Regions from separate parts of the Serratia sp. C2(1) genome, predicted to be linked through region 2. Evidence: predicted binding sites of a transcription regulator. Region 2 holds the regulator's gene; the other holds the start of a gene.

Region 1 (12,069 bases), on a different contig from region 2:
GCAGTCGAACCGTCGCAGGCAATGAGGTCTTTGCTTATCGCTATCGCCAGGCTCGAATCGACGTCGTAAGCGTCCATTATTACGCCAGTCGGGGTGCCTGTTGGGCGCGCAGCCTGGCGGAAACGCTGTTTGATAACGAAAGCTATTTTCTGCAGGTAGACTCCCACTGCCGCTTCGTTCCACACTGGGACGAAGAAATGATCGCTATGCTGCATCAGCTACGCGCAACCTCGTCTCTTCCCATTATTTCGTCTTATCCCCCGGCTTATACCCCGGGAGAAAACGAAGAGGCGAGCAAGAATACTTACGTCAGCCGCTTAATTTTCCGTGAATACAACACGGAAGGCATTCCGATGTTAAGCTCCACGCCTTTTGAAGCAACCGCACCGATTCGCGGTAGCTACCTCGCCGGCGGATTCATCTTTACCGACGGTGGCTATGTTAAGAGCATCCCTAACGATCCGCAGATTTTCTTCGCCGGTGAAGAAATTGCCATGGCCGTGCGTGCATTCACCCACGGATACGATATCTACCACCCGCATAAACCGCTGCTCTGGCACTACTACCAACGCAAGGAACACCACAAGATCTGGGGCGATCACACCAATCAGGCCAAGGATGACGGAGTGGTTGAGAAAGCGTGGTGGGAATGGGACCGCGTCTCGAAAAAACGCGTCAGAATCTTGCTGGGCCTGGAAAGCGAGAATGCCGCCAGTCTTGCTCCCTACATGCTGGGCAGCAAGCGTACGCTAAGGCAATTTGAGTATCAGGCAGGCATTTACCTGAAAAAGGGTACGGTTCTGCCTGAAGTGATGGGCCCGGCATTGACGAGTTTTTTCCCCGCCCCTCCCACCGACGAAAAAGCCTGGCTTGACCGCCAGTACGCCTACCACAAGAAAGCCATCACGCTGAATGCGTCGGAATATCGCCCCCTTGAACCGGACATGAGCGACCTGCACCTGAACGTTTATAACGGGCAAAATGTCCTGCTGTATAAGCGCACGCTGGGCATCGAGGAACTTGAGACGTTACGGAAAAAATCGCCCAATGACGAGCTAACCCTATCAATCGAATTCAAAACCGCCAGCACGGTTCACCCCGCCGTCATACGGCTATGCCCGTGGTCTACGGCGTCCGGCTGGGGTGCTATCACGGAGAAAGCATGGTGAAAAGCGAAACCTTTTTTTGCAGGCTGATTGGGATCGATACCCTGTTCTCTTTCGACGGAATCATTCCCTCCGCCGCAGATTTCCAGCTCAAGCTAACCTCGTTGATAGAGCAGCTCAATAAAGCCCTACTGGCGGAAAACCAGCTGCAGACAGAGAGCGAAGCGCTCTGCCAAGCCTTGTGCGGTTATTTCGACAAACGTCTCACCAACGACCCGCAGAATAACTCCTTATCCTGGCAACGTTATTCGCTGATGCACTACTTTTACGGCTACAACGAAAGTAAAGAGGCCCTTTCATTACCCGCTCAGTTGGAGGTCTTATTGAAGACCGACAGCGACGTGATGTTCCGCTACGCCTGGAAACTACTGACGCTCCTGATTCAGGTAGAAGGGCAAACTGAAACCTTGGTTTCGCTACGCTCAGCTTCCCGTGCCCGTTACTTTTCCCGCGTTCGCCCCAGCTTCGCGCCACCGGAATCAGAAACCACCCTCTGGGGAACACCAAGCGATACGCTCCCGGCTTCGCCGCGCCTGATGGTGTGTGTTATTGGGCCGTTTGCCGGTAAATGGTTTAGCCAATCTGACCTTTCCACAAGCAACGACAGCGGGATTGTTTGGGTTGTCGCTGAGCACGCGACTTCACTTGTTAAACGACTCGAGCATTTGAAGGAAAGCCACAGCTCGATGGCTACCCTCGCCTTTTTCCCGCTGCTTGCCGACGGATTTCAAAACAACGGGATCATGATTGAACAAATTACTGCGTGGCAATATGCCTTTGCTTCTACGCGACTTCCCGAGCACTTGCCGTGCATGCTGGGGTTGTATACGCGCCTGAGCCAACAGCGTTATCCACACGATCCCGATGGAGCAATCTGGACCGGCGGTTTAGCAGCTCCTCCCTACGGGGATCTGAAGCTGGAGCCCCGCCTTGTTGGGCTTATTGACGAGCTTGATGCCGGCGATGATGGCAACGATATTTACGCCATACAGCGACACGCGCTGGGCTCTACATTCGTAGCCTGGCTTGCCGAAAGTCGGATAATGAATGTTCTGCAAACGATGTTTGACAGTACACAGCTCGATCTCGCCGGCGTTACGTTGGCCGACCACGGGCAAGGATTCATCCGCCACGGTGCATGGTCCCTTTGGCTTGCGGAGAAGTACAGTATTCTGCCGGGCCTTTCCGCTTCAATTGCCCTGCCTCCGTTGCCTGTTATTCCCCTCCCGCCGATTGTGGAAACACCGCCTCCTCCGCCCCCCGGAGCGGTTCCGACGATCATTGCATTAAAGCCCTCCCGTCGACGCTGGCCGAAAATCACCGCACTCCTGGTTCTGTTCGCTTGCCTGGCTGGCGGATTGATTTATTACAACGGGCCACATTGGGGGGGAATACGTGACCAGTTGACCCAGCTAAACCCTTTTCGAACACGTTTCAAGGAGCCCACTCCGGCCTCTGACGTCACCCAGTACACATTGAGTGGCAGCGCACCGCTGTTTGAAAATGGCAGCAGCAACCTGATGCCCGATAGCGAAAAGATACTCGCTGAAATAGTGCCAAAGATGGTTCGCGCCCCAGAACAAATGTTCCTCATCATCGGCCATTCAGACAATACGGGATCCGCCGCCGTCAATCTGGCGCTTTCAACCGAGCGAGCCCGGGTCATTCGGGACTGGTTGGTTGAACATGGCAACCTGTCAGCCAGTCAGTTCATCGTTGAAGGCGCAGGAAACTCCCGCCCGGTAGCCAGTAACGACACCCAAAAAGGACGTGCGCAAAACCGCCGCGTCGAGATCATTCCGTTATCTACACAGCCCTATAAGGATTAAGAGAAACTCACTTATGAGCAAGAAATCAATGACCTACCCCATTAATGAAGGCACTTTCGTGACGCTGGATCATCTTGAGGATCAGTCGATTAATATTCTTCGTTATATGGACGACGACCATAACCCCTACAACATTCTGATTAACCGCGCCAGGCTGGAAACCGATCAGACCGTAGATGACTTTTGCGAAAAACAGTGGGAGAAAATGAAACGTTCGGTCCCGGGATTCGAAGTGGAAGGAAAAAACCTGCAACATGAAATTGGCCCGGCTAAACTGCCCGTGCTGCAGACCGCCAATAAATTTCTGGAGGACGGCGGCTGGGTTCGGCAGGTCTCGTCCATCATTACGCTGCCTTGGCACCCACAGCTCAACCCGGACTCTCGCAAACTGTTGGTGTTTACGTTGGCGGCAAACAATGATTTTACCGAAGCACAGCGCAAGCATTATGTACGTATTATCAACAGCTTTATCCCTGTAGAAGCCCCAATCAGCGCCGAAAGTTGAGTCTTCCCCCCGCTCTGCTCCAAGCCCAAAAAAGGCCTGGAGCAGTCATTATGAATATCTCAATAGCCGACAGCTTAGCCTCGTCATTCTCCCTGGCTTATCAAAGAAGAATGTACGATTTGCCCATTGTTATTCCCACGGCAGTAACAGTTGCCGCTCAAGCTGCGGATCCAGCAGCGTTACGTGCAAGCCGACCAACCGCACGCCACGGCCTTCTCGCCGTTCACGCCATGCCTGCCGCGCCACGTTGAGCAAATCTTCTTTATTCAGCACCGGCCAAACGTGTTCCTGAGTGGTCTGCTGAAAATCCTGAAACTTCAGCTTCACGCCCTGCCGCGCGATATGCAGATCCGGTTTCACCTTGCGCAGCCGCATTTCCAGCTCGGGATAGAGCTTGTCGACGATCAGCGCCTCGCAGTCTTCCCAATCATGAATGTCTTCCGCCAACGTGCGTTCCACCCCCACCGATTTACGCAGCCTTTCCGACGAGACTTCACGCTGATCTATTCCCTGGCAGCGCTCCCACAGCACCCGGCCAAATTTGCCGAAACGCTTGAGCAACAGCGCCAGATCGTACTGCTGCACGTCGGCGCAGGTGATCAGCCCCACTTCTTCCAACCGTTTAGCGGTCACTTTGCCCACGCCGGGGATTTTACTCAGAGGCAGTTGCCGCAAAAAAGCCGGCACCTGCGCCGGCGTGATGACGTATTGTCCGTTCGGTTTGTTCAGCTCCGAGGCAATTTTGGCGAGGAACTTGATCGGCGCGATGCCCGCAGAGGCCGTGAGGTTAAGCTCTTCGGCAATCGCCTGGCGGATTTCCTGGGCAATCAGCGTCGCCGAGCCATTGCACTGGGTGCAGTCGGTCACATCCAGATAGGCTTCGTCCAACGACAGCGGTTCAATCAGCGGGGTGTAGCGGGCAAAGATTTCGCGAATGTGCAACGAGGCTTCCTTGTACGCCGCCATGCGGCCTGGCAACAGCTTGAGGTGCGGGCACAGTTTAAAGGCCATCGCCGTCGACATGGCGCTGTGCACGCCATAGCGGCGTGCGGGATAATTGGCGGTGCTGATCACCCCGCGCCGGTCGGCACTGCCGCCGATCGCCAACGGAATATCGCGCAGGCTGGGATCGTCGCGCATTTCTACCGCCGCGAAGAAGCAGTCCATATCGACATGAATGATTTTACGCATCGCGCCTCCAATAACACTGTATAAGTATACAGCCAATAATTGAAAGCTCAAGACTCGGCAGACATGGAGAAAACGGCGTTTGCGCCAGATATTTCCGCGTTGTTAAAAAAGCTTAATTTTTCAATAGTATGATTTCCGCTGACTCAGGCTCTCTCATCCTTATACCCTATGGATTCCATGTGGCGGCTCACAAGGCTGCGGCTCGAAAGACGGCGGGTATAGCATAAAAGGTATCTCGCATGATCAGGTTTTCCCATTTGCTGTTGGTTTCCACGCTGTCGCTGGTTTCGCTGGCGGCGGGCGCCGCTGTCGGCCATGCTCCAGCCATTATCGCCCACCGCGGCGGCACCGCAGACGCGCCGGAAAACACCCGCATCGCCATTGAAACCGCACTGAAAAATGGCGCCGACGCCATTTGGGTCACGCTACAGCAATCTAAAGACGGCGCGATCGTGCTGTACCGCCCTTCCGATCTCAAAACATTGACCCACGAGCAGGGGCCGGTCTCCGCCCATACTGCCGATCAACTGGCCAAAGTGGATGCCGGCTGGTCATTCGCAAAAGGTGAAACGCATCCGTTTCGCGGCAAAGGCATAGGTATCCCGCGTCTGGACGAGATCCTGGAGGCTTTCCCCAAGGTAACCTTCTATCTGGATATCAAATCGCCGGACGCCGATCCGACGCAATTTGGCAAAGCGCTGCTGGCAACGCTGGAGAAGACCGACAGCCTGAACCGCACCCGCGTATATTCTACCGATGCCAAATACCTGCAAGCGCTGCCGCCGCAGATCAAACGCTTTGAAAGCCGCGACGACACCCGCACCCTGCTGGCCAATGTCACCATGGCGCACCAGTGCGAATTGAAAGCGGATAATCAGCAACCGCGCTGGTACGGGCTGGAGCTGAAACGTGAAGTGGAAGTGGTGGAGAAATACACGTTGGGCGAAGGGCGCTCGAAAGCGTTTCTGACCTGGGATAAAGAGTCGATCGACTGTTTCCGTTCGCAAGGCCCGGCGCATATCATTTTGTTCGGCGTCAATTCAGCGGCGGAATACCGGCAGGCACTGGTGCTGGGGGCCGATGGAGTGATGGTCAACTCACCGGCCGAAGCGAAAGACTTCCGCAAGGCCAAGTGACCGATAGAGAAAGGGGCGCCACTTGCGCCCCTCGTCTTCAGATGATCCGGTGTTTTTCCAACTGTTGCCGCCGCAACGCCGCTTTGGCTTCGCGCTTCTTGCGCGCATCACAAGGCTCCGGGCAGTCACAGACCTTTTCCATCCCCAACGCAGTGATGCCGCCGCAACTGCCCTGCAGGCTTTTGCGTTTGAACACATAGCCCAGCGACATACCGCCGATAACCAACAGAAACAGCACGAAGGTGGCGATAAATACCGTCAACATAGCGGCCTCACAAGATCTTTTTCAGATAGGGTTTAAACGCCTCAGAGTAGCGCTCTTCAAATCCGTTGGCGGTTTTCACAATCATGAACACCGGGATCCCCATCAGGTTGGCCAACGCCATACCGCGCTCCGGCCCCAGCACGTTCAACCCGGTCGACAGGCCGTCGGCGGCCATGCAGGTCGGGCTCAGTACGGTGACCGAAACCAGATGATGATGGATCGGCCGGCCGGTGATCGGATCTATGGTGTGCGAGTAGCGCACGCCATCTTGCTCAAAGTAGTTGCGATAATCCCCAGAAGTGGCGATCGACATCTCCCCCGGCTGGATCACCAACTGCGCTTTTTGCTCCACGCCGGCCGTCGGCCGTTCAATGGCGATACGCCAGGGTTTCTGCTCGCCGTTGTGGCCACGGGTGCGCACCTCACCGCCGATATCCACCATGTAGTTTTTCACCTGCTGCGATTGCAGGTACTGGGCAATCACATCCACGCCATAGCCTTTGGCGATGGACGAGAGATCGACATACAGCTCCGGGATGTGTTTCACCAGCGCATTACCCTGCACCGACAGTTTGTCGATGCCGGTCCAGGCGCGGCGTTGTGCCAATGCGGCAGCGCTCGGCACCTTGTCCGGTCGCCCTTCCGGGCCAAAGCCCCATAGATTGACCAATGGCCCGACGGTCACGTCCAGCGCACCGTCGGTCACGCGGTTGATGCGCAGCGCCTCCAGCACCACCTCGGTGGTCGCGGCCGATACCGGGAAGGGTTTGCCCACCTCGCGGCTGGCGTTGAAGCGGCTCAGCTCCGAGCCTGGCCGGTAGGTGGACATTTGATCGTTCACCAACTCCAGGCGTTTGTCGATCTCCGCCTGTATTCTGGCCGCCGACGGCGTGTCGTCACCGGTGACATAACGGATCGAATAAGACGTCCCCATGGTTTTGCCATCGAGATTCACCTGCTCCGGCCCGCAACCGGTCAATAACAACGTGGCACCCAGCGCCACCGCCGTCATCCAGCCCTTCATTGCCCCTATGCGCATTTAGCCACCAAAGTCATCCAGCATGATATTTTCATCTTCGACACCCAGCTCTTTCAGCATATTGATCACCGCCGCGTTCATCATCGGCGGGCCGCACATATAAAACTCGCAGTCTTCCGGTGCCGGGTGGTGCTTCAGATAGTTCTCCAGCAGAACATTATGGATAAAGCCAGTGTAGCCGGTCCAGTTATCCTCAGGCTGGGGATCGGAAAGCGCCACGTGCCAGGTGAAGTTTTCATTCTCCGCCTGCAGCCGATTGAAATCATCCTCATAGAACATTTCACGCAGCGAACGCGCACCGTACCAGAAGGTGATTTTGCGCTTCGAGTTCAGGCGATTGAGCTGATCGAAAATATGCGAGCGCATCGGCGCCATGCCGGCACCACCGCCGATAAAGATCATTTCGGCGTCGGTGTCTTTGGCGAAGAACTCGCCGAACGGCCCGGAGATGGTCACCTTGTCGCCAGCCTTCAGCGACCAGATATAGGAGGACATAATGCCCGGCGGCACGTCCGGCGCGCGCGGCGGCGGCGTGGCGATACGCACGTTGAGCATGATGATGCCCTTTTCATCCGGGTAGTTCGCCATTGAGTAAGCGCGTACCGTGGTGTCGTTCACCGTCGAGCGGTAGCGGAACAGGTTGAACTTGTCCCAGTCGCCGCGGTACTCCTCCGGCACGTCAAAATCGGCATAGCTGATGTCGTGGGCCGGCGCTTCGATCTGGATAAACCCGCCGGCGCGGAACGGCACGTCTTCGCCGTCGGGGATTTTCAGCTTCAGCTCTTTGATAAAGGTGGCTTTGTTATCGTTGGAGATAACCTCGCACTCCCACTTCTTCACGCCGAAAATTTCTTCCGGCAGCTCGATTTTCAGGTTCTGCTTCACGTTCACCTGGCAAGCCAGGCGGCAGCCTTCTTTCGCTTCACGCTTGTTGATGTGCGAAAGTTCGGTCGGCAGGATATCGCCGCCGCCCTCTTTAATCACCACCCGGCACTGGCCGCAGGAGCCGCCACCGCCGCAGGCCGAGGACACGAAGATCCCCTGGCTGGAGAGCATGTTCAACAGCTTGTCGCCCGCCGGCGCATTAAAACTCTTGCCCCGATCGCCGTTAACTTCCACCGCGATGTCACCGGTGTTCACCAGCTTTGATTTGGCGAACAGGATCAGCAGTACCAGCACCATAACGATGCCGGTAAACATCGCGACGCCTAAAATAATTTCCATAGATTCTTCCCGCCTTTACAACTGAACACCGGAGAAGGACATAAAGCCCAACGCCATCAGCCCGGTGGTGATAAAGGTAATGCCCAGACCGCGCAGCCCTGCGGGGACATTGGCATACTTGAGTTTTTCGCGGATCCCCGCCATCGCGACAATCGCCAGCATCCAGCCGGTGCCGGAGCCGAAGCCGTACACCACCGACTCTGCGAAGTTGTAGTCGCGTTGCACCATAAAGGACACGCCGCCGAAAATGGCGCAGTTCACGGTGATCAGCGGCAGGAAAATGCCGAGTGCGTTGTACAACGACGGGAAGAAGCGATCGAGGATCATCTCAAGAATCTGCACCAGTGCCGCGATCACGCCGATAAAGGTAATGAAGTTGAGGAAGCTCAGATCGACGCCTTCCATCAACGCGCCATCGCGCAGCACCAGGTTGTAGACCAGGTTGTTCGCCGGCACCGAGATGCCGAGCACGATGGTCACGGCGATGCCCAGACCAAAGGCGGTCGACACCTTCTTCGACACCGCCAGGAAGGTACACATCCCCAGGAAGAACGCCAATGCCATGTTCTCGACGAACACTGCGCGCACAAACAGGCTGATATAATGTTCCATCGGCCGTTACTCCTTTTCGATCTGTGCAGGCTTCAGGGTGCGCAGCACCCAAATCAGCAGGCCGATGATAAAGAACGCGCTCGGGGCCAGCAGGAACAGGCCGTTCGGCTGATACCAGCCGCCGTTCTGCACCGTATCCAGCACCGGAATGCCAAACAGCTTGCCCGAGCCAATCAGCTCGCGCAGGAAACCGACCAGCACCAGGATCACCCCATAACCCAGCCCGTTGCCGATACCGTCCATAAAGCTTTCAATCGGCGGCGACTTCATGGCGTAGGCTTCGGCGCGCCCCATCACGATACAGTTGGTGATGATCAGGCCGACAAACACCGACAGTTGCTTGGAAATCTCGAACGCATAGGCGCGCAACAGCTGATCGACCACAATCACCAGCGAGGCGATAATCGCCATCTGCACGATGATGCGCACGCTGTTCGGAATATGGTGACGGATCAGGGAAATAAAGAAGCTGGAGAACGCCGTGACCAGGGTCACCGCGATGGTCATCACCACCGCCGTTTCCAGCTTGGTGGTCACCGCCAGCGCGGAACACACCCCGAGCACCTGCAAGGCTATCGGGTTGTTGTCAAACAGCGGCCCGAGCAGGACCCGCTTAATCTCTTTGGAATCAGCCATTTTTCAGCGCTCCTTCACGAACTTTTTTCAGGAATGGGCCAAAACCTTGCTCGCCCAACCAGAAATCAAAAGTGTGCTGCACGCCGTTGGAGGTCAGCGTGGCGCCGGACAAACCGTCCACCCCGTGCTCATCCCCCTGGCGCGCCCCGCCTTTCACCACGCGGATCGCCGGCTTGCCGTCGTTATCAAACAGCTTTTTGCCAACCCACTGCCGGCGCCAACCGGCATTCTCAACTTCGCCGCCCAGGCCCGGGGTTTCCCCCTGATCGTAATAAGTGATGCCTTTCACCGTGTTGCCGTCGCTCCCCAGCGCCACAAAGGCGTACATCATCGACCACAGACCGGTGCCGTAGACCGGCAGCACGATTTGGTTCACCGCCCCGCCGCTATCGCGCACCAGATAGATCTCCGCCCGGTTGCTGCGGCGCTTGATGCCGGCCGGATCATCGGCCGCCGACAAGGCGACGCTTTTGGCATCGTCGCGCAGCGCAGCGGCCAGATCGAACGCCGCCGCATTGCCCGCCACGAACTCGCCGCTGTTCAAATCCAGCAGGCGCGGTTCGATACGCCGGGTGAACAGCGCCTTGACCTGATCGCCTTCCATCTTCGGTTGCAACAGGCCGGCCACGTCGAGGATATTGCGCTGCTTGTCGAGCAGCTTTTGCTCCTGCTGTTTGGACTTCAGGCCGACGGCGGAACCCGCCACCACCACCGAACACACCAGACACAGCAGCAGCACCACCAGCAGCGTTTTGCCGATAGTGTCGTTTTTAGATTCATTCGCCACGGGCTTTTCTCCGCTTGATGTTGGCCTGCACCACCAGATAATCGAACAGCGGCGCGAACAGGTTGGCGAACAGGATCGCCAGCATCATGCCTTCCGGGTAGGCCGGGTTGACCACCCGGATCAACACGCACATCACGCCAATCAGGATGCCGTACCACCACTTTCCCTTGTTGGTAAAAGCGGCGGAAACCGGGTCGGTGGCCATAAAGATCATGCCGAAGGCAAAACCGCCCAACACCAGATGCCAGTACCACGGCATGGCGAACAACGGGTTGGTGGCGGAGCCGATGCTGTTGAACAAGAAGGCGGTAGCCATCATGCCGAGCATCACGCCGGCGACGATGCGCCAGGAGGCCACGCGGCCAAACAGGATAATCGCACCGCCAATCAGGATCATCAGCGTGGAGACCTCGCCGACCGAACCTGGGATGTTGCCGAGGAAGGCGTCCATCCAACTGATCGACTGGCCGGTAGCTACGTTGCTCAGGCTGTGCGCTCCGCCCACGCTCCATTGCGCCAAGGGCGTCGCACCGGAGAAGCCGTCGGCGGCGGTCCACACCAGGTCACCGGAGATCTGCGCCGGATAGGCGAAGAACAAGAAAGCGCGCCCCGCCAGTGCCGGGTTGAGGAAATTGCGCCCGGTGCCGCCGAAAATCTCTTTCGCCACCACCACGCCGAAACTGATGCCAAGCGCCGCCTGCCACAACGGCAGCGTTGGCGGCACAATCAGCGCGAACAAAATCGAGGTGACGAAGAAACCTTCGTTAATCTCATGCTTGCGGATGACCGCGAACAGCACTTCCCAGAAACCGCCGACGATAAACACCACGGCGTAGATCGGCATAAAGTAGCAGGCGCCCAGCACCATCTTGCTGACCCAGCCGGCATCCGCCGTCAGCGACGCCCCCAGCCATTGCGCCAGCCGGTAATGCCAGTCGCCCGCCAGTACCTGCTGCAGTTGATCGCCGCTGTACAGATGGTGCAGCGCCGGAATGGCCTGCTGGCCGACGTTATACATGCCCCAGAACATCGCCGGAAATACCGCCAGCCATACCAGGATCATCATGCGTTTCAGATCGATGGCGTCGCGCACGTGCGAAGCGCCGCGCGTCACCAGACCGGGGGTGTAAAACACCGTGGTAGTCGCTTCAAACAGCGGGTACCACTTTTCCAGCTTGCCGCCCGGCGTGAAGTGATGCTCGATCTTGTCAAAAAAATTCTTCAGGCCCATCGGTTATCCTTCCTGCTCAATCTTGGTCAGCACGTCGCGCAGTACCGGCGCATATTCATACTTGCCCGGACAAACGAAAGTGCACAGCGCCAGATCTTCCTCATCCAGCTCCAGACAGCCCAGCGCCTGCGCGCTGTCGGTATCGCCCGCCAGCAGATCGCGCAGCAGCAGGGTCGGCAGAATGTCCAGCGGCATCACCCGTTCATAGTTGCCGATCGGGACCATTGCGCGCTCGCCGCCGTGGGTGGTGGTCGAGAAGGCGAACAGCTTATTTTTCAGGAAGTGACCCAGCGTGGTGCGGGTAATGGAGAATTTGTCCGGCGAAGGCGCGATCCAGCCGAACAGCTGTTTATCACGCCCTTCCTGCAGCACGCAAACCTGCGAGTGAAAACGGCCGAGATACGCATTCGGGCCGGCGACATGAGTGCCGCTCAGCACCGAACCGGAA
Region 2 (12,069 bases):
CTGGGCATTGCCCTCACCGCGCCCAAACTGGCATTGAGGGGTGCAGAGCTGAAAAATGCCCGTGTGCTGGCTTACGACGATCGTCGCATTGCTCAGTTGACCTGGCTGGACGCCCGGTTTGGCCCGCTGGCACTGTGCATTATTCAACAACCGGGCAAGCCGGAGGCCGCACAAAGCGAACGCCGTCAGGGGATGAATGTGGTGTATTGGGCCGATGGCAGTCACAGCTTTATGCTGATTGGCCATAATCCGGCGACGGAGATGACCACGCTGGCGGAGCGCCTGCAACGTTCACTGTCCAGCTGAGGAGGGATCACGACGCTTGCCCACCGCTCCGGTGCCGGCCTAGCGCGTGAAGGGTCACTCATTTTTCATCGCACCAGCCGTATCTCCGCATCAGGTTGCTCCTTATCAGCGGAAAAGGGGGCGACTCTCGGCGATTGCGCTTAATCATGGTAAAATCGGTTTTTTTACGTACCGGGATATTTGCCATGAACTCAAGCACCCAGGAAAAGCTGCTGGCGCAGGCTGAACAACTCTGCCAGCAACGCAATGTGCGGCTGACACCGCAGCGGCTGGAAGTGTTACGCCTGATGGCACAACAGCCCGGTGCCATCAGTGCTTATGACCTGCTGGATCTGCTGCGCGTGGCTGAACCGCAGGCTAAACCGCCAACGGTATACCGCGCGCTGGATTTTCTTTTGGAACAAGGGTTTATTCATCGGGTGGAATCAGCCAACAGCTATGTGTTGTGCCATCACTTCGAACAACCGATGCATACCTCCGCGCTGTTTATCTGCGATCGCTGTGCTCAGGTGACTGAACGCACCACCGAAGGGGTCGAGGAGACGCTGCAAAAGCTGGCGAAAGAGTCGGGTTTTGTGTTGCGTCACAGCGTGGTGGAAGCGCATGGCCTGTGTTCAGGCTGTGTTGAGGTTGAGGCCTGCGACAGCAAGCATGATTGCGGCGAGCACGATCACAGTATCGCCATCAAGAAGAAATAAATTATGCGGGGTTGGTCAGGCACTTCCCTGTACCTGCGGCCGTGGCGTTGAGGGGATGAAAAACGCCGGGCCGGCTACAGTCAGTCGCTTACGGCCACCATCCGCTGTGGCCCTGCTCGCTACCAGCGATACTTGTTGTGGTCTTCCCAGGACTTAACTTCTTTCTCGGCCGCCTCTTTCTGGTAGCCATAACGTTCCTGGATTTTACCGACAAGCTGTTCGCGTTTCCCTTCAATGACCGCCAAATCGTCATCGGTCAGCTTGCCCCATTGTTCCTTCACTTTCCCTTTGAACTGTTTCCAGTTACCGTCAGCTTGATCTTTGTTCATAGTCTCTCCGTTAACCTGTGTTAAATCAGTTTGACACTGTGCTGACTGGGCATCTAACCAAGCAATTTTTATGGTCTATTGCTACCAACCAAAGGGATGCCACTCCCCCATTCATTTAGCCAGCCACATGATTAAGTGTAGACGCAGATAACGAAAAAATAACAAAAACCAGAATAAAAACCCATTAAAAAACTATAAATCAGAAAAACACGCCAACAAACAAGGCGCTACCCAGATGGGACGACGCTTTGAAATATGTAAGCAAATATAAATAAAAACATAAGATAAATTACTTGATTATCGGTAAAGATCACTGACTTATCGTACCGCAAACCAGGTGCCGTGCAGCCGGTGACGGTGCCAGAACCAGCCCAGCGCAATGCCCCGCAGCGACAGAAACACCGCCAGCGCCAGCCATAATCCGTGGTTGCCCAACAACGGGACGGTAAATAACGTCAGGCCGAAACCGACGGCCGCCACCGCCATGCTGTTGCGCATTTCTGCACCGCGGGTGGCGCCAATAAACATGCCGTCCAGCAGATAGCACCACACACCGACCAACGGCAGCGCCACCTGCCACGGCAGATAATGGCTTGCCAGCGTACGCAGTTCCGGCAAAGAGGTTAGCGCGGCCACGATATGCTGCCCGGCAACGGCATACACCACCCCAAAGGCCAACGCCACCAGGCAGGCCTGGCGACATGCCGCGCGCCACACCTTGCGCAGTTGGCTGTCGTCGCGGGCGCCATAGGCATGGCCGGAATGCGCTTCTACCGCATAGGCAAAACCGTCAAGCGCGTAGGCGGTGAAAGTCAGTAAATTCATCAGCACCGCGTTTACCGCCACCACGTCACCGCCCAGCCGGGCGCCGAAGATGGTCAGTGAAGCAAAACACACTTGCAGCAACAATGAACGCAGCATAATGTCGCGATTCAGTGCCAACAGGCGCCGCAGATTACCGCGCCAGGCCCGGCGCAGCATCGGTGCGGCAATGCCGCGTATGCGCATCACCCGCCAGGTAAGCCACAGCCCCAGCAACAACGTGGCGTATTCAGAGATGGCGGTGGCTATCGCCGCCCCCTGCACGTTCCAGCCCAACCCCATCACCAGCCAGATATCCAGTACGATATTCAACAGATTACCGACAATCAGCAAGATCACCGGCGCACGCACGTATTGCACCCCAAGCAGCCAGCCCAGAATCACCATATTGGCCAGCGCTGCCGGCGCGCTTAGCCAGCGGATCTCGAGGAAAAGCCGCGCCTGTTCCAGTACTGCGCCATCACCGCCCACAATCTGTAGAGCTGCATCGATCAGCGGATGGCGCAGCAATACGATGGCCAACCCGGCCAATACCGCCATCAGTAGCGGCTGCATAAAAGCGCGTGCCAGTGCCGACGGATCCTGCGCACCGAGCGCCTGCGCCGCCAGGCCGGTAGTGCTCATGCGCAGGAACAGCAGTAGCATAAACAGGAAGCTGGTAGCCATGGCACCAATAGCTACGCCGCCCAGATAGGTGGAGCTTTCCAGGTGGCCAATCACCGCAGTATCCACCAACCCAAGCAGCGGGACGGTAATATTGGAAAAGATCATGGGCAACGCAAGGCGCCATAGGGCTTTATCAGTATCGCTGGTGAAGGCAGAAAGCAGGCGCATAGTGAAATGTTCCCGTGGATACCCTTCATCTTTCAAGGTGCAGATGTGTTGGCTACGCGCGCTCACCCCAGCCACTTACTTGAGTAAGCTCCTGCGGATTCTCTCGCTGGCCGCCTTCCTGCGCCTTGAAATCTATTGGGTATTACATTGAATTAGAAATGACATCGCCCCAGAACTGGGGCGATTTAAATCAGGAGACGACGTTCTGGCGGGTGGGTTAAATCCAGTCGCCATTGCGGATCACGCCGACTGCCAGGCCTTCAATGGTGAAATTCTGCTGACGCAGATCGACCACGATAGGCTGGAATTCGCTGTTTTCCGGCAGCAGCTCGACCACATTGCCGTTTTTTTTCAGGCGCTTGACCGTGACTTCGTCTTCAATACGCGCCACGACCACCTGGCCGTTACGCACGTCCTGGGTTTTATGCACCGCCAGCAGATCACCATCGAGAATGCCGATATCACGCATCGACATGCCATTGACCCGCAGCAGGAAATCCGCGCTCGGTTTGAACAGGGAAGGATCCACCTTATAGTGCCCTTCGATATGCTGCTGCGCCAGCAGCGGTTCACCGGCGGCCACGCGGCCAATCAGCGGTAAACCTTCTTCATCTTCCATCAGCAGGCGAATGCCGCGCGAAGCGCCGGAGACGATCTCGATCACGCCCTTGCGCGCCAGCGCTTTCAGGTGTTCTTCTGCAGCATTTGGCGAACGGAACCCCAGACGCATGGCGATCTCGGCGCGCGTTGGCGGCATGCCAGTTGACGAAATATGATCGCGAATCAGATCATAGACTTCTTGTTGTCTGGTAGTTAGTGCTTTCATTCCGCCCCCTGTTTGTTTATACAGTCTTGCTGTGAGTATATACAGGTAAGCGCGCCTTGGGAACCGAAGAATGAATAAAAATCAGGGATTAGCGCCCCCGCCGCAACCGGGCATTCCACTCAGGCAAAGTGCTGCCACAGTACAGAACCCCAGACAAACAGCGCCAGGACGATCGTCAGCGTTACCGCCGCCGACCCCATATCTTTCGCGCGGCCGGAAAGCTCGTGGTGTTCCGTGCCCACCCTATCGACAATGGCTTCAATCGCGCTGTTCAGCATCTCGACGACCACCACCAACAGCACCGAGCCGATCAGCAAAATGCGCGCTATCGCACCCACATCCAGCCAGATCGCCAGTATGATAGCCAGCACGGTCGCCACCAGTTCCTGGCGAAATGCGGCTTCGTGCTGCCAGGCAGCAGAAAACCCTTTATAGGAATAGCCGGCGGCTTTAATAATACGGGTCAGTCCGGTTGCTTGGTTTGCCATGTTTTTTAGTGCCTTTCACAGAGGTAAGTCATAATTATAGAGCTTGGGTCAGGAAACTCTCCCGGCTCCCGGTTTTCCAACACCACAGATCTGCTACCCGGTTTCTGGTATGCTTGCGGCGCATTGCTAACAAGAGGCTTCACGTTGTTATGTCAGGTTGGCGTAAAATTTATTATAAATTATTGAATTTACCACTCAAATTGTTGGTAAGAAGTAAGGTTATCCCTTCAGATCCGGTCACGGAGTTAGGGTTGGATCCCTCACGGCCGATTCTGTATGTTTTACCTTATAATTCCAAGGCGGATTTACTGACGCTGCGCACCCAGTGCCTGGCGCAGGATTTGCCCGATCCCCTCAATCCGTTGGAGATAGACGGCACCGTACTGCCAAGCCACGTGTTTATTCACGACGGCCCGCGCGTGTTCCGCTACTACACGCCGAAAGAAGAGTCGGTCAAACTGTTTCACGACTATCTGGATCTGCACCGCAGCAATCCGGATCTCGATATTCAGATGCTGCCGGTTTCGGTGATGTTTGGCCGTTCCCCTGGCCGCGAAGGTCACGGCACGCCGCATCTGCGCCTGCTGAACGGCGTCCAGAAATTCTTCGCCGTGCTGTGGCTGGGCCGCGACAGCTTCGTGCGTTTCTCCAACACCGTTTCGCTGCGCCGAATGGCGACCGAACACGGCACGGACAAAACTATCGCGCAGAAACTGGCACGCGTGGCGCGCATGCATTTCTCGCGTCAACGTCTGGCCGCCGTCGGCCCAAGCCTGCCGGCCCGTCAGGATCTGTTCAATAAGCTGCTGGCCTCCAAAGCGATCGAAAAAGCGGTCGAAGACGAAGCGCGCAGCAAGAAAATTTCCCATGAAAAGGCCCAGCAGAACGCCATTGCGCTGATGGAAGAGATCGCCGCCGATTTCTCGTACGAAACGGTGCGTCTTTCCGATCGGGTGCTGAGCTGGACCTGGAACCGGCTGTATCAGGGCATCAACGTCACCAATGCCGAGCGCGTGCGCCAGCTGGCGCAGGACGGCCACGAGATCGTGTATGTGCCGTGCCACCGCAGCCATATGGACTACCTGCTGCTGTCCTACGTGCTGTATCACCAGGGTCTGGTGCCGCCGCACATCGCCGCCGGCATCAATCTCAACTTCTGGCCGGCCGGGCCGATCTTCCGTCGCCTGGGCGCGTTCTTTATTCGTCGTACCTTCAAAGGCAACAAGCTGTACTCGACGGTGTTCCGCGAATACCTCGGCGAGCTGTTTACCCGCGGCTACTCGGTGGAATACTTCGTCGAAGGCGGCCGTTCCCGTACCGGACGCCTGCTGGAACCGAAGACCGGCACCCTGTCGATGACCATTCAGGCAATGTTGCGCGGCGGTACTCGCCCTATCACGCTGGTGCCGATCTACATCGGTTACGAACACGTGATGGAAGTGGGTACCTACGCCAAAGAACTGCGCGGTGCGACCAAGGAAAAAGAGAGCCTGTTGCAGATGCTGCGCGGCCTGCGCAAACTGCGCAATCTCGGTCAGGGTTACGTCAACTTCGGCGATCCGCTGCCGTTGACCGCCTACCTGAACCAGAACGTGCCGCAGTGGCGCGAATCGATTGACCCGATCGAAGCCCAACGTCCAAGCTGGCTGACGCCAACGGTCAACGACCTGGCGGCCAAGATTATGGTACGCATCAACAACGCGGCCGCCGCCAATGCCATGAACCTGTGTTCCACGGCGCTGCTGGCCTCACGCCAGCGTTCGCTGACCCGTGAACAGCTGCTTGAGCAGTTGGAGTGTTATCTGCAACTGATGCGCAACGTGCCTTACGCCGGCGACGTCACCGTGCCAACCCAGACGCCGGACGCGCTGCTGGATCACGCGTTGAACATGAACAAGTTCGAGGTGGAGAAGGATAACATCGGCGATATCATCATCCTGCCGCGCGAGCAGGCAGTGCTGATGACCTATTACCGCAACAATATTCACCATCTGCTGGTGCTGCCTTCGCTGATCGCCACCATAGTGATGCATCACCGCCGGGTGTCACGCGCTGAACTGCTGCGGCAGATCGGCCTGATTTACCCGATGCTGAAAGCCGAACTGTTCCTGCATAACGACAAGGAACAGTTGCCGGAAGTGCTGCGGCTGCTGATCGAGGAAATGATCCGCCAACAGCTTATCTGCGACAAAGGCGAGGATCTGGTGCTTAACCCGGCGCGCATTCGCCCTCTGCAGCTGCTGGCCGCCGGCGTGCGCGAAACGTTGCAGCGCTATGCCATCACCATGTCTATCCTCAGCGCCAACCCGAGCATCAACCGCGGCGCGCTGGAGAAAGAGAGCCGTATCATGGCCCAGCGCCTTTCGGTGCTGCACGGCATCAACGCACCGGAGTTCTTCGACAAGGCGGTATTCTCTACCCTGGTGGCGACGTTGCGTGAAGAAGGCTACATCAACGATATCGGCGATGCGGTTCGTGAGCACACCCTCGAGGTGTACAGCATGCTGAGCGATTTGATTACCCCGGAAATCAAGCTGACTATCGAAAGCGTCAGCATGCCGGCGGAAACCAACGCGCAGCCGGAAACGGCGACTGTGGAAGAGAAAGACGAATAATCGATTGATAATCGAAAACAAAAAGGCACCCTCAGGTGCCTTTTTTATTGCCGAAATACCGCTATCCCTGCCAGTAACTCAATACGATACCGATAAACAGTACCAGCCCGACATAGTTGTTATCCAGGAACGCCTTGAAGCAGGCGTCGCGATCGCGGGTAGCGATTTGCTTTTGCTGATGGATAAACAAGGCACCCGCCAGCAGCAACGACCAATAAAATGCTCCGCTCAGCTGTGCCAAATAGCCCACCGACAGCAGCAGCAGCAGTGTGGCGAACTGCAGCAGACCGACGATCAGCTTGTCGTAACGGCCAAACAGAATGGCGGTGGATTTGACGCCAATCTTCAGGTCATCGTCGCGGTCTACCATTGCATACAGCGTATCGTAAGCCACCGTCCAGCAGATATTGGCCAGCAGCAGCAGCCAGCAGCTCAGCGGCAACGACTCGCTGACGGCAGCGTAACCCATTGGAATGCCCCAGCCAAACGCCGCCCCCAGCACAAACTGCGGCAGATTGGTCACCCGTTTCATAAACGGATAGATCCACGCCAGCGCCAGCGCCGCCAGCGATAGCCAGATGGTCATGGCGTTCAGCGTCAGTACCAACCCAAACGAGATCAGCACCAGCACCACGAACAGGATCTTGGCCTCTTTCTCGCTCACCCGACCGCTCGGCATTGGGCGCCCCGCCGTGCGCTTCACGTGACCGTCAACGGCGCGATCGGCATAGTCATTCACCACACAGCCGGCAGCGCGCATCAGGAACACCCCAAGGACAAACACCAGCAGAATGGACAGCGGCGGCACACCCTGCCCCGCAATCCACAGCGCCCACAACGTTGGCCACAGCAGCAGCAGGCTGCCGATCGGTTTATCGAGGCGCATCAGATGGCTGTAAGCCCGCCATTTGCTTTGAGTCACGCTTCCCTCCAAGGTATTTCCTCTCCTCATCATGCGGTTTCCGTACTGCCCGCCGCGTACAACGGCGAAGCGGGTAAAAACAGTTCGGTCAGCAACAACGGCTTGCCCGCCAGCCGCAAACGGGAGCGGCGCGCCCACAGCGCACCCTGCCGACCCATATGAATGTAATCGCGAGTCAATTCACCGCTGCTGAACAGATAGCGCCCCAGCGGCAGCGTGCCCAAATCCACCAGCGCCTGATCCGGGCCGGTCAGGGTTTCCTGCGGGATCACCGTGCGCCCCAGCAGCCAGGGCTGGTTATCGCCCAGCAGTATAATCTCGCGCAGCCAATAACGCGGGCTGTCCGGCAGATGCTCGGCTTCTTCACCCAACTGGTCGCGGGTAACGAAACACTCGCGCTGCGGTTCAACGTGTACGCGCCCGCAGTGGCGTTCAAAACGGCGGGTCATGGATCCTAACTCCATCAGCCAGTCGCTGACGGCGGCGGGTACCGGGGGGGATTGCGCAGATAACCACTCAAGCGGCGGCAGGATGGAATCCCTATTGCCAGACATTGTTCTACTCCAGGCCTGTCGCCGCCCCCTGCGGGCCGCACCAAACCATACAAACTGTTAACAGAAATCCATTGTAACGCAGAAATCCAAAAGCGGCAGGCTGATTCGTGGCGCGGCAGGCAGCAAAATCGCTGCGGCAAAATGCCGTAATGTCATCTTTTTGCCATCTGTTTTCTCTACCTTAAGGTTCCGGCACGGCGGTGATTCTGTGATCGTCAGCAAAGTTCTGCCTTAGCTGCATTGTGTTATCTACGCGCGTAGATAAGCTGATGTCGCAGCGTTGAATCGCCATATGTCCGACATTTTCGTCAGCAAACCTTCTTGCCGACACCAGGGAAACCAACTGCAGCAAAACAGAGGATATCAATACAATGAGCGAAACAACGCTTGCTACCCCACAGGCCACCGGCGATACGCTGGCGGCCGATGAACGCCTGGCCACCAAAGAAGGGCGCAGTCAATTCTGGCGCGCCACCTTCTCGTGCTGGCTCGGTACCGCCATGGAATATGTCGATTTCGCCCTGTACGGCCTGGCGGCCGGCATGGTGTTCGGCGACGTGTTCTTCCCCGAAGCCACCCCGATGGTGGCGCTGTTGGCCAGTTTCGCCACCTACTCGGTCGGTTTTATCGCTCGCCCTATCGGCGCGTTGATTTTCGGCTGGATTGGCGATCGCAAAGGCCGCCGCGTGGTGCTGATCTCCACCGTGGCGCTGATGGGCGTCTCCACCACGCTGATCGGGCTGATCCCCTCCTATGCGCAAATCGGCATCTGGGCGCCCACCTGCCTGGTGATACTGCGCTTCGCTCAGGGCTTCGGCGCCGGGGCGGAGCTTTCCGGCGGCGCGGTGATGCTGGCGGAATACGCACCGGCCAAACGGCGCGGGCTGGTCGCTTCGATCATTGCTATCGGCTCCAACAGCGGAACCCTGCTGGCCTCGCTGGTCTGGTTACTGGTGTTGCAGTTGGATAAAGCCGATTTGATCGCCTGGGGCTGGCGCATTCCGTTCCTTGCCAGCATTCTGATCGCCGGCGGTGCGCTGTATCTGCGCCGCCACGTGCGGGAAACGCCGGTATTTGAACGCGAGCTACAGCAAAACCACCAGCGCATGCTGGATGCCTCCGCCGCCGCGCCGGATAACCGCAGCTATCTGCAGCGTACCAAGGCCTTCTGGGTGATGCTCGGTCTGCGCATCGGCGAAAACGGCCCCTCTTATCTGTGCCAGGGCTTTATCGTGGGCTATGTCGCCAAGGTGCTGATGGTGGATAAGTCGGTACCGGCGTTGGCGGTGATGATCGCCTCGCTGTGCGGCTTCCTGGTCATTCCGCTGGCCGGCTGGCTCTCTGACCGTTTCGGCCGCCGCATCACCTACCGTTGGTTCTGCCTGCTGCTGGTGTTGTATGCCTTCCCGGCGTTCTGGCTGCTCGACAGCCGCGATCCGGCGACAGTGATTTCGGTGATTGTCGTCGGCATGTGCATTGCGTCGCTGGGGATTTTTGGCGTGCAGGCCGCTTACGGGGTGGAACTGTTCGGCGTCAAAAACCGCTACTCCAAAATGGCGTTCGCCAAGGAGCTGGGTTCCATCCTTTCCGGTGGCACCGCACCGCTGATCGCCACCGCGCTGCTGTCCGGTTTCGGTCACTGGTGGCCTGTCGCCTGCTATTTTGTTGTAATGGCGGCCATTGGCTTAATCACTACCTTCTTTGCACCGGAAACCCGCGGCCGCGATCTCAATCTGCCACAGGATGCGGTGTAACCAGGGCGCACAGGAATCCAACTTGGATAAACAACCCTCACGGCGCATCACCCGCGCCGACGTCGCCCGCGTAGCGGGCACGTCGGTCGCCGTAGTCAGCTACGTGATCAACAAGGGCCCGCGCCCGGTCGCAGAAGCCACTCGCCTGCGGGTGCTGGCGGCGATCGAGCAGACCGGTTATCGGCCGAATGACATCGCCCGGGCGCTGGCCTCGGGCAGTACGCAGACCTACGGTTTGGTCGTGCCCGACATCTCCAATCCGTTTTTCGCCACGCTGGCCCGGGCGCTACAGCGTGAGGCGTTCAGCCACGGTCGCGTGCTGCTGCTGGGCGACGCCGGCGACGACCGTCAGCGCGAGTACGAATTAATTAACCATCTGCTGAGCCGTCAGGTCGATGGCCTGCTGTACACCAGCGTCGATCGCCACCCGTGGTTCGATCTGATCCGCGCCTCCGGCACCCCCTGCGTGATGATAGACACCATCGACAGCCATGCCGGTATCTGCGCCATACGCGTCGACGAACGCGAAGCCGCCTGTCAGGCAACCCGCCATCTGTTACAGCACGGCTACCTGGAGATCGGCATTTTTGTTGGCCCGTTGACCATGCTTAACGCTCAGGATCGCCTGAACGGCTGGCGCGATGCGTTGCTCGAAGCCGGCATTACGCCACGCGAAGAGTGGATTTTTGAAGCGCCCTATACCCGCCAGGGCGGATTCCAGGCTGCACAGAAAATGGTTCGAGGCCCCCGTCCGCGGGCGGTATTCACCTCCAATGAACAGCAGGCGCTCGGCTGTCTCTCCGCGCTGGCGGAACATCAGCTGCGTGTACCGGACGATCTGGCTATCATTTGTTTCAACGGCACGCAGCAATCCGAGTTCAGCGTGCCGCCGCTCAGCGCGGTCGAACAGCCGATTGACGCGATGGCCAGGCAAGCCATCGCCATGCTGGCCGCCGGCGCCGCGCAGCCGGAGCTGCACGAATTCGCTTTCCAGTTGCATATCCGCCGTTCATGCGGCTGTTAGTTTTTTATTCAGGTAACCGTTATGCGTTTGATTATTGATTGCGATCCCGGCAACGGCATTCCCGGCGCCAACGTGGACGACGGGTTGGCGCTGGCATTGGCGCTGGCGGCCAAACCGCAAATCTCGCTGGAGTTGATCAGCATCGTAGCGGGCAATACCCCGCGCGACGTCGGCTTTGCCGTGGCCAACCACCTGCTGCAGCAAACCGGCTACCAGGTGCCGGTCGTGGCCGGAGCCACCCGTGCATTGAGCGAACCGCCAGAGCCGTGGCGCACTCACCTTGACCGGGCGATTACCCGGCCGGATTTGGCCGGCCTGTGGCATAACGTCCCTTACCCGCAAACGGCGGCGATTGCCACGCCAAACGCTGCCGTGGCCATCGGCCAACTGATCTGCGACAACCCGGGGGAAATCACCCTGGCGGCGATAGGCCCGCTAACCAATATCGCTCATGCTCTGCAGTTGTACCCGCAGATGGCGCAGGCGGTGAAGGAAATCGTGATTATGGGCGGGGTGTTCAACGTGGAGGGTTACCTCAAGGATACCAATTTCGGTCTCGATCCTGAAGCCGCCCGACAGGTGCTGACCAGCGGCGCCAACATCACGCTCGCGCCTCTGGACGTCACGACGCAAACCATGCTCACTCAGGCGAATCTGACGCGCATGACGCAACCGGACACACCGCTGTGCCGCTATTTGCGGGCCACTACCCAGCCCTGGATCGAATACTCGCGCCAGACCCGCCACCTGCCGGGTTGCTGGATCCACGATGCGTTGGTGATTGCCTGGCTGCTTGAGCCACCGTGGGTGAGCACGGCAGAGTATTATGTGGATGTCGCCCTGGAAGGTGCCATGACACGCGGCAGCTCTCGTCGCTGGCGGCCGGACAGCCTGCGG

The links. Region 2 encodes LexA, which represses DNA repair genes until DNA is damaged. Its sites were predicted from a motif close to TNCTGTATGTACATACAGNA; they were not measured.
Region 1: a site for LexA is predicted at 4,706-4,725, ahead of dinB (DNA polymerase IV). Genes of this name have one in related genera too.

Annotation. Positions count from the first base shown of each region.
Region 1 is NZ_JAZFBA010000001.1:3,216,547-3,228,615, forward strand. Features, by position in the region: gene V2S86_RS15095 (GlcNAc-transferase family protein) at 1-1,169, shown strand, start outside; gene V2S86_RS15100 (OmpA family protein) at 1,163-2,995, shown strand; gene V2S86_RS15105 (DcrB-related protein) at 3,009-3,500, shown strand; gene dinB (DNA polymerase IV) at 3,630-4,691, opposite strand; gene V2S86_RS15115 (glycerophosphodiester phosphodiesterase family protein) at 4,931-5,827, shown strand; gene nqrM ((Na+)-NQR maturation NqrM) at 5,865-6,092, opposite strand; gene V2S86_RS15125 (FAD:protein FMN transferase) at 6,100-7,131, opposite strand; gene nqrF (NADH:ubiquinone reductase (Na(+)-transporting) subunit F) at 7,132-8,355, opposite strand; gene nqrE (NADH:ubiquinone reductase (Na(+)-transporting) subunit E) at 8,371-8,967, opposite strand; gene V2S86_RS15140 (NADH:ubiquinone reductase (Na(+)-transporting) subunit D) at 8,974-9,603, opposite strand; gene V2S86_RS15145 (Na(+)-translocating NADH-quinone reductase subunit C) at 9,596-10,390, opposite strand; gene V2S86_RS15150 (NADH:ubiquinone reductase (Na(+)-transporting) subunit B) at 10,380-11,621, opposite strand; gene V2S86_RS15155 (Na(+)-translocating NADH-quinone reductase subunit A) at 11,625-12,069, opposite strand, start outside.
Region 2 is NZ_JAZFBA010000003.1:321,305-333,373, forward strand. Features, by position in the region: gene V2S86_RS19550 (anti-sigma factor family protein) at 1-306, shown strand, start outside; gene zur (zinc uptake transcriptional repressor Zur) at 492-1,004, shown strand; gene V2S86_RS19560 (CsbD family protein) at 1,124-1,333, opposite strand; gene dinF (MATE family efflux transporter DinF) at 1,652-2,989, opposite strand; gene lexA (transcriptional repressor LexA) at 3,207-3,815, opposite strand; gene V2S86_RS19575 (diacylglycerol kinase) at 3,935-4,303, opposite strand; gene plsB (glycerol-3-phosphate 1-O-acyltransferase PlsB) at 4,453-6,918, shown strand; gene ubiA (4-hydroxybenzoate octaprenyltransferase) at 6,980-7,852, opposite strand; gene ubiC (chorismate lyase) at 7,870-8,394, opposite strand; gene V2S86_RS19595 (MFS transporter) at 8,766-10,148, shown strand; gene V2S86_RS19600 (LacI family DNA-binding transcriptional regulator) at 10,171-11,172, shown strand; gene V2S86_RS19605 (nucleoside hydrolase) at 11,194-12,069, shown strand, end outside.